DNA from 3 places in the Oceanobacillus sp. FSL K6-0127 genome. Region 3 is predicted to be linked to each of the others. Evidence: riboswitches for the same ligand, from Rfam matches in the RefSeq annotation. Region 3 holds a riboswitch; each other region holds the start of a gene.
The links. Region 3 has a riboswitch for thiamine pyrophosphate ahead of tenA (thiaminase II). Riboswitches for the same ligand answer to the same signal wherever they lie in the genome.
Positions count from the first base shown of each region.

Region 1: another riboswitch for thiamine pyrophosphate. It lies ahead of MHH64_RS18530 (YkoF family thiamine/hydroxymethylpyrimidine-binding protein); the one in region 3 lies ahead of tenA (thiaminase II).
Region 2: another riboswitch for thiamine pyrophosphate. It lies ahead of MHH64_RS19765 (3-oxoacyl-ACP reductase); the one in region 3 lies ahead of tenA (thiaminase II).

Region 1 is NZ_CP150287.1:3,781,448-3,784,643, reverse strand. It holds gene purU (formyltetrahydrofolate deformylase) at 1-584, shown strand, start outside; gene MHH64_RS18535 (sigma-70 family RNA polymerase sigma factor) at 1,222-1,761, shown strand; TPP riboswitch at 1,877-1,983, shown strand; gene MHH64_RS18530 (YkoF family thiamine/hydroxymethylpyrimidine-binding protein) at 2,080-2,688, shown strand; gene MHH64_RS18525 (ECF transporter S component) at 2,681-3,196, shown strand, end outside.
Region 2 is NZ_CP150287.1:4,044,347-4,047,542, forward strand. It holds gene MHH64_RS19755 (hypothetical protein) at 1-54, shown strand, start outside; gene MHH64_RS19760 (DNA alkylation repair protein) at 384-629, shown strand; TPP riboswitch at 885-984, shown strand; gene MHH64_RS19765 (3-oxoacyl-ACP reductase) at 1,135-1,887, shown strand; gene MHH64_RS19770 (LLM class flavin-dependent oxidoreductase) at 1,969-3,196, shown strand, end outside.
Region 3 is NZ_CP150287.1:567,827-571,022, reverse strand. It holds gene dnaX (DNA polymerase III subunit gamma/tau) at 1-1,126, opposite strand, end outside; gene tenA (thiaminase II) at 1,329-2,018, opposite strand; TPP riboswitch at 2,218-2,320, opposite strand; RNA gene ffs (signal recognition particle sRNA large type) at 2,506-2,771, opposite strand; gene tadA (tRNA adenosine(34) deaminase TadA) at 2,838-3,196, opposite strand, start outside.

The DNA of each region.
Region 1 (3,196 bases), 1.2 Mb from region 3:
TGGCTATATTTGTCTCGAATGAACCGCACTGCTTATTAGAGCTCCTTTGGGAATGGCAAAGTGGCGATCTAATGGCAAACATTGCACTTGTGATAAGTAATCATGAGACTGCTCGTGAGATGGTCGAATCGCTGGGCATTCCATTTTATTATATACCAGCGAATAAGGAAATACGTCATCAGGTGGAAGAAAAACAGAAGCAATTGCTTGAACAATATGAAGTCGATTTAATTGTGCTTGCACGTTATATGCAGATTCTGACACCAGATTTTGTAGGGCATTATGAAAACCGTATTATTAATATCCATCATTCATTTTTACCAGCTTTTATTGGGGCGAAACCATATGAGCGTGCTTATCAGCGTGGAGTGAAAATGATTGGTGCGACATCACATTATGTAACGAATGATTTGGATGAGGGGCCAATTATCGAACAGAATATTGGCAGAGTCGATCACCGTGATAATGGAGATGATATGAAAAAAATTGGCCAATCGATTGAGCGAAGTGTACTAGCTCGAGCAGTAAAATGGCATCTCGAAGACCGCATCCTTGTCTATAAAAATAAAACAATTGTATTTTAATCAAAGGGCCAGTTCTGATCATGAGCTGGTTCTTTTTTATAGCTTAGTTTCGACTTGCAGATATTTTAGTCATTATAAAAATAACCTGGTTCTAAGCTCCATGGTATGAGCTAACTCCCCCACGAAATACTGCGGGCGGAAGCATTTTGAGAATACGGTCTCAGCCTCCTCTGGAAAGCTTCCCAGCAGACATGTGTGTCGGTTAATTTGGTTGAAAGAGCAAAAAAGAATCTATCGATAAGAAAGCAGTCACGGTCGTTTTGGATGAAATGATGAGAAGAAACAGCCGAGGCGCGGATACTTAGAAACAAAAACAATCGAGTTAAGAAATTTTTCGAAAAGGAAAGAGCCGGCATGACATGTTAATCTGCAAAAATCCAGTCAGTGAGCGCTCCAATGAGAATCGCATAAATCACATGTTTTCAATAATAACTCTCCCACATTTCTATTAATTACTTAAAGGAAAACACTTTATTAATAGGAACATTTGTTCTATAATGAAGGTGATTAGAAAAAGAAGAAATAACGGACTAGCATTCGTTAATCGTTTTATCTTTGTACCATCAAAGTGAACAGGGTTGTAAATCGAACGAAAAAGTCTAAAAGCCAATGTGTATTTTAGACGAGGAGGGATTGAATGACCAATAACAACGTAACATTTGAAGAGATTGTTGAACAAAATGAGCGAAGAATTCACTATCATATCCATCGATTAAATATTAGAGACACCGAACAGGAGTTTTTTCAAGAGGGTTTAGTGGCGATGTGGAATGCATACGAGAAGCATCAACCAGATAAAGGCCCATTCGCAACATACTTCAACTATATAATTCGCAACCGTTTGATAGATTTAATACGTAAGACAAATAGAGAGAAGGAAAAGCAGATACTTTTGAATATTGAACAGAAAAGACTTCTCCATAATGGAAATTGTTATCGTAGTCATGTTATTTCCTATCCAATGATGATAGCTGAAAAGCCGATAACTGATGAGATTTTTTGGGAACATGTGAAAAAACAACTTACCGGAAATCAATGGAAATGGGTAACCTATTTTATTATCGAGAACATGTCTGTTAAAGAAATTGCTGAACAAGAAGGTGTTTCGATGGAGGCTGTAAAAAGCTGGGGAAAAGAGGCTAGGAGAAAGTTAAAATGTGGAGTGGCTAGATATTAGTAAAAGGATATATAGTCTAATGGGTAACGTATTCAATTACTAAATTTTAAAAATAATAAGTGCTTTACAATAAATCAAGCCTGTGGTATCTTGAAGACAGAAAACTTCATCATTATTTTTACGCTAGGGGAGCTGTGAAAGCGGCTGAGAAGAACTGGATTGTTCTGACCCTTTGCACCCGAACTAGATAATACTAGCGTGGGGAAGTGTAGTCAATCTGTATATCTTTCTATTGATATCGATATATACATGTAGACTGCATTCCCCAGGGATGTAGTTTTTTTGTTTGGAAATATATATAACAAGGAGGAATTTACAATGGTACATCAAACTTGTACGGAAAGTGATATTGCAGGAGCTAGTTTTTCAATTCATCCGATGAGTGATCAGTTTATCGAGATTATTAAAGGTGCTTTAGAGGAGGCAGATACATCGAAGGTTCATATGGATACAGATGATGTAACAACAACTGTAAGAGGAAAGCTGACACATGTTTTTGATGTGACAAAGGCGATATTTGCTCATGCAGCAAAAAGTGGGAAACATGTTGCATTTGAAGCTACGTATTCATTAGGATGTCCTGGGGATTCAATGGGGGAGGCTTATATGGCAGAAGATGAGATTCCGCTGAATGCAGAGCATGTCAAACATATAAACCAGCGGGTTGCAGCAAAATTTTCCTTGTATCCATTGGGCGGCGGTAATTATATGGATGTAATTTACAGTCAAATTGAGGCAATGAAGCAATACGTAGATGTTAGTCACGCCCATTATGCTACACGATTAGATGGTGAAGCGATTGCAATATTTGATGGATTGGAAAAAGTGTTTAAAGCAACCGTTGAAGGCGGCTCAAGTCATACGGTAATGACCGTTTCGATGTCAGCGAACAGTCCATCCCATACAGGAACGAATCAAAATGAATAATTGGCGCTTTAAAGAAATAGTTGTATTAGCAGCCTTGTCCGTTGTGTTCGCAGTCGTCTATTTAGCTTTTTTGCCAGTTGGAGCAGTCTTAGTTGGTTTCTTTGGACCAATTGGCTATGACTTTATTTTTGGTATTTGGTTTATTGTTTCGATTATTGCAGCCTACATTATACGGAAGCCTGGGGCCGCATTTTTATCTGAAACGATAGCAGCTATGGTCGAAGTGTTAATCGGAAATGCTGTTGGACCAATGCTCATTGTTACTGGAATGATTCAAGGTATCGGTGCGGAAGCTGTATTTGCAGCAACTAAATGGAAGAATTATTCGACTTGGGTATTAATGGCAGCGGGAATGGGATCAGCTATCACCAGTTTTATTTATGGTTATTTCATGAGTGGCTATGCTGCTTTAGCTACAGGCTATGTTCTAGCAATGTTCATTATTCGACTAATTAGCGGAGCATTGATTGCTGGATTATTAGGAAAGGCATTGAGTGATGGACTAGCT
Region 2 (3,196 bases), 970 kb from region 3:
AGGCAACTCGTCAAGTGGCAACAGGAAACGGATTTATCGTCGGCGCAACTGTAGGAACTGCAACGGCTTCAAAATCAGGTGAGTGAATTGAAACAGGCCGTTACCGATATTTTAGACTTGGCCAATGAACTGAAAGAGGGAACCATTGAAAAAATGTTATCGAAAAGTGACTTTAACGTTTCATTCATCCTTATCGGCTATAGTGAAAGATACTAACAAGTTGTATATAAATATCCACCACACGTTGTTTTAGAAGCTCATTAACCAAAACAAAACTCCCAAACAAACAGTTTCCCGAATAATAAAAAGCAAATAGGCCACAATAAACATGAAAATCAGAAAATGACTGTCATCACTAAAAGACATATGGAGGTGCAATACGGATCAAGCCATACCGTTGTCCAAATTGCAAAACAAATAAATCCCGCTTTAATCTCATTGAGCAAATCGCAATACCTGTTAAACTAGACGCAAAAACTGGAGAATTACTGGAAAGTTATACAGATGAGAGTACGGAAATGTTCCATCAGATGTATAAGGGGCCAAAATACCGTATTCAATGTGGGATATGTGGTTTGATAGAGAATGAAAATACATTTGAACAGTTTGCTAAATATGCAGGTTTTTAATGTTTGTATGTGTGTCTGCTGCGACCCTAATGATTTTTTGTTGTTGAGAAAACATTTATTTGAACAAACCTTTTAAGGAACCTAAACTCTGTTAATTAATGATCGATTATAAATATGAATCCATTATGATCAATAGTATAAATTGAATAAAAAAACAATCACGTTTTTATAGCAAAAAATCATAAAATTACGTTAACCATCCCTATTCCCTTGACATAAATTTCTAAAGATTATAACATATGGATATAACTTAATTATATGCACTAGGGGTGTTATTTAACTGAGATGAGTATTACTCAAACCCTTTGAACCTGAACTAGTTGAAACTAGCGTAGGAAAGTGTAAACTCTAAATACATACTTAAAGAACATTTATGCCTTATTCTTAATATGTAGTTATTTGTTTTTACGCAGCTTTCCTATGGGAAGGTTGCGTATTTTTTATTTTATCTATCATTTTTATGATGTAAGTTTCACGCTAAATTAATAGTATAGGAGTGGTTAGGATGATTAGAACAGTATTAGTAACAGGCAGCAGCAGAGGGTTAGGGGCAACTATTGCAAAGACATTGGCACAGCAAGGATTTCAAGTGGTTATCAACTACTATCAAAGCAAAGAAGCTGCTGAGAAGCTCGTTTCTGAGATTGGTGAAGAGAATGCTATTGCCATTCGGGCTGATGTAACAAATCGTAAAGAAGTAGATGAATTGATAAAAAAAGCAACGGAATATTTTGGCCAAATAGATGTTGTCGTCAATAATGCATTAATAGATTTCAAGTTTGATCCAACCAAACAAAAATCCTTCACAGAACTTACATGGGAAGATTATCAAAAACAACTGGATGGTACGTTAAAAGCAGCATTTAATGTCGTTCAAAGCGTCATCCCCCAATTTATTGAACGACAAAATGGAAGTATTATAAGCATTGGTACAAATTTATATCAAAATCCTGTTGTACCCTACCATGAATATACAACAGCAAAAGCTGGATTAATCGGTTTTACACGTAATATCGCTGCCGAATTAGGTGTATATGGCATAAAAGCGAATGTAGTTTCAGGTGGATTATTAAAAACAACTAACGCGAGTGCCGTTACAACACCAGAAGTATTCGATTTAATTGCTCAATCAACGCCATTGAAGAAAGTGACCACACCTCAAGATGTAGCCAATATGGTCGCTTATTTATCTTCAGAAAATGCTGACGGTATTACAGGGCAAAATTTCACAATAGACGGCGGTTTAACAATGAACTAATAGCTTAAAATACGATAGCTGATCCTTCAAAAACGGAATGTACAAGACAGTTAATAATGATGTATGTTGAGGTGTAAATAAATGACAAAAACGAAAGAAAGACAACTGCATTTAGGTGTTTTGCTGTATGGTTGCGGACACCATCAAGCTGCTTGGTTAATGCCTGACTCAAGCATTGAACATATTGGGGAGATTTCTTATTATCAATCTTTAGCACAGGTTGCGGAAAAAGGTTATTTTGATGCAGTATTTTTTGCTGATAATCAATCATTTCCGGCTAAACATGCCAGTGATATGCCAGCATTTTGGTTTGATCCAGTAGTCAATTTAACAGCTATTTCCCAAGTGACAAATCATGTTGGATTAGTTGCAACAATTTCAAGCACTTTTTCTAATCCTTTCACAGCTTCCCGGCAGCTCTTAAGCTTAGACCATATTACAAAAGGGCGTGTTGGCTGGAATCTCGTTACCTCCATGACTGATTTAGAGGCGTTGAATCATAGTATGGAAGAGCTGCCTCCTCGTGACAAACGTTATGAAAAGGCAGATGAATTCGCTGCTTTAATGAATAAGTTATTTATTTCATGGGATGATAATGCGTTTCTGCATCAGCGGGAAGAAAGAAAATTGATAAACCCATCAAACATTCAGCCTTTTCATCACGATGGTACGTATTTTAAAGTGCATGGCCCATCCACCACGCCAAAAAGTCCGCAAGGCAAGCCAGTATCCATGCAAGCGGGGGCATCTAAACAAGGCATTGCATTAGCCGCAAAATATGCCGATGCAGTCTATTCCGTGTCGTGGAACTTAAAGCAAGCAAAAAGTTTTCATAAAAAATTAGATGAACAAGTTAAACAAAGCGAAGACAGCAATAGACATATTAAAGTATTCCCAGGCCTAGTAACTTATGTAGGGCATACACGTGAAGAAGCTTTAGCCAAAAAAGCAGCTTTAGATGAGCAATTACCTATTGAAACAGCTTTAAAACAGTTGAGTTTCTTTATTCAGCAGGACTGTTCGAATTGGGAAATTGATAAAGCAGTCCCTCCATTACCTCCAGTAGAAGAATTTACTGGTCCAGTTGGACGTTACGAAACAATACTGGAAATTATCAATGATACCCAGCCTACAGTAAAAGAATTATTAGGTTATCTCAGTGCAGGCGGTGGACATCACACACTAATAGGTACACCCGAAGAAATTGTGGATCAAATGGAGGTCTGGTTTGAAGCTGGTGTTGCTGACGGATTTAATCTAATGCCTCCTACATTACCCGGCAGTTTAGAAGACTTTGTGGAACTGATTG
Region 3 (3,196 bases):
CTGCTTCTGAATCAACATCAGCTGTCGCCTGCTCCCGGGCATGATAACGATTGGTAATCGTGAGTACCGCTATTTCGATAAATACCTTTGGACTATTCGTCCACTTGATCTCTTGTTGGCACTGATTCAGTTGGATAATTGCATCCTGAATCCATGAGGTTGATACAGAATCAGAAAGCGCAAGGAAGTTATCATCCACTCTTGCTCTCTCCAACAATCCTTCTAGCGATGGAGCACTTTTGAAAAGCAATAGATCACGCATAAAATAAATCAGATCATATACAAATCGTCCAGGATCTTTCCCCCGTTGGATCAAATCATCCAATAGCTGTAACGCCTGTTCCACATCTTTTTCATGCATGGCCTTTACGATATCGGTGAGCACTTTCTGGGAAACACCACCAGTAACAGCCAACACATCATCGAGTTCTACCTGGTCCTCACTATAGGAAATTGCTTGATCCAGAATACTTAACGCATCACGCATTCCACCTTCTGCTGCTAATGCAACAGTATCCAATGCCTCTTTCGAAACAGAAATATTCTCTGCTTCCATAATCGTTTGCATACGATCTACAATTGCCTGATTGGATATCGGTTTAAAATCGAATCGCTGACACCTAGAAATGATCGTTAATGGAATTTTATGTGGCTCGGTCGTTGCCAAAATAAAGACGACATGTTTTGGTGGTTCTTCTAACGTTTTTAGTAATGCGTTGAATGCATTAATTGAAATCATGTGTACCTCATCAATGATGTACACTTTATATGGTACTGCGCTTGAAGCATACTTTACCTTGTCTCGGATTTCACGAATATCATCGACACTCGTATTGGATGCAGCATCAATTTCAATAACATCTGAAATCGAGCCATCCAAAATGCCACGACATGCATCACATTCATTACATGGTTCTTTGACTGGTGCATGCTCACAGTTAATTGTTTGGGCAAAAATCTTGGCAGCACTTGTTTTCCCTGTTCCTCTTGGCCCAGAGAATAAATAAGCATGCGAAAATTTATCTTGTACAATCGCATTCTGCAGTGTTCTCGTAATATGTGTTTGTCCTACGACATCCTCAAAAGTTCTTGGACGCCAAACGCGATATAAAGCTTGATAGCTCATAATACAGATTCCCCTCTATGATCTATTTCTAATTATACCCGATTTTAGGGGTGAATGTGAACCAAAACAGGGTTAAATATATTTTTTGTAACATTCATCTGGAGTTACTATCACATTTCGTTATAGGTGGAGAAGATTTGTTTGTTCTATGGGACTAAGAAACCAGGATGGCATATCATCAGCCACCCTGGTTTTTATAATTTTAAACAGATGCCGGATTCGTTGCTTTTTCCGAAAGCCATGTTTCAAATGTATAGGACATCTCCCAAAATGCGAGCTCATATTCTTTCGCAAGAATAAACTGCTCTTTGATTTTCTCTTTTTCTGTTTCACTTGCCTTTTCCGCTAATCCATCGAGCAGGTCAATCATTTCCTGTGTGGACTCTTGGAACCACTCACTACCATACGTGTTCAGCCAATTTTGGTAAATTTCTTCTTTCGGTTTTGCGTCCTTGTAAGTCAAACCAATATCAGCATATAACCAGTAACATGGTAGCATTGCAGCTACAATTTGAGCTAAACTTCCGGACAACGATGCACGGTACAAATGCGATGTATAAGCATAGGCAGTTGGTGCAGGTTTAAAATTCTCAATTTCTGCATTGGTAATCTTTAAAATCCCTGCATGCTCCTTATGCACTGTTAGCTCTGCTTCTGCTGTTTTCTTTGCTTTTTCTGCCAGCTTAGCAGCAACATGAAAATCATCTGAATGTGCAGCCGCAAAAGCATGCACCTTGCCGTAATGCTTCAAATAATAGATATCCTGCAGAATATAATTTTTGAATGTTTCCAGTGGCAAATCACCACTTACAATACCCTGTACAAACGGATGATTTAGACTTAATTTCCAACTCTCTTTCGTAGCCTCTCGCAATAACTCTGAAAAACGCATAGAAAATTCCTCCCCTAATTTTGTTTAATAGCCTACTTCTACTACAGCTTCATTGGTAATATTAAAAATAAACGGCTAGTCTTCTCTTATTTTTGCAATAACATCCATCAAAACATCTCCTTTCTATAAATTTAGAATGAAGAACAAAAAAACCACCCCGAAATGGAGTGGTTTTATATACAGTTACAGAATTATGTATACGTCACCAGCTCCACTTCCCTACGCTGGTACTAGCCAGTTCAGGTTCAAAGGGATCAAGAAATGAATCTTATCTCAGCCAAATGGCACCCCTAGTGGATTTTTTATATTCTATTTCTATCTTATTCCATTTTTTCATAAAAGTAAAATAATTCACACGAAAAAAATCCCAACATCCAACTCTTATCCATATGGCATGCAGCTTAGAAAGATTTTTTCTAGGTGAATTTAAAAACACTCTTTCAAATGCTTTATAGCGTTTAAAAGAGTGTTTGATTGCATTATGTAGCCGTGCACCCACTTTCGATGTGACGACCCTATGCGTTACTTAAGTTCATGGCTCGGCCTAGGCTTCCCCACGGCACACAGAAAATTCCACTTACTGCTGCTTCCTTCCGGACCTGACAGGGTTCATGGGTTCCTGTTGCGTAGGACCCGGGCGTCAACACCACTCCCTTAAGGCAGACCATAAAATCGCCACACCTAGAGTGGGAATTCAGCCTCGCTATAGCGGATTGCGAGTACAGGGCACCGCTACCTCCCCACCTAGCACGGTATTTACCATTATAGCGAAATTATCGACAAAATGCAACATCAAAAGCGGATACGCCCGGTTTACGACTATTTTTTTCTTTTTCGAAGTGCTCGAAAGAAATCCGTTAGTAATGCAGCACACTCTGTTTGTAAAACACCTGCCGTTAATTCAACCTGATGATTAAAGCGAGGTTCATTCAATAAATTCATTAATGTGCCCGCACATCCTGCCTTCGGATCAGTTGCTCCATATACAACACGTTTAATTCGCGATTGGACAATAGCACCTGCACACATCGGACATGGCTCCAATGTAACGTAGAGCGTACAATCCTCTAGTCGCCAGCTTCCAATCTTTTCATTTGCCTCTTGAATGGCAACAAGCTCAGCATGGGAAAGCGTCGTTTGCGAGGATTCTCGCAAGTTATAGCCCCTTGCAATGATTT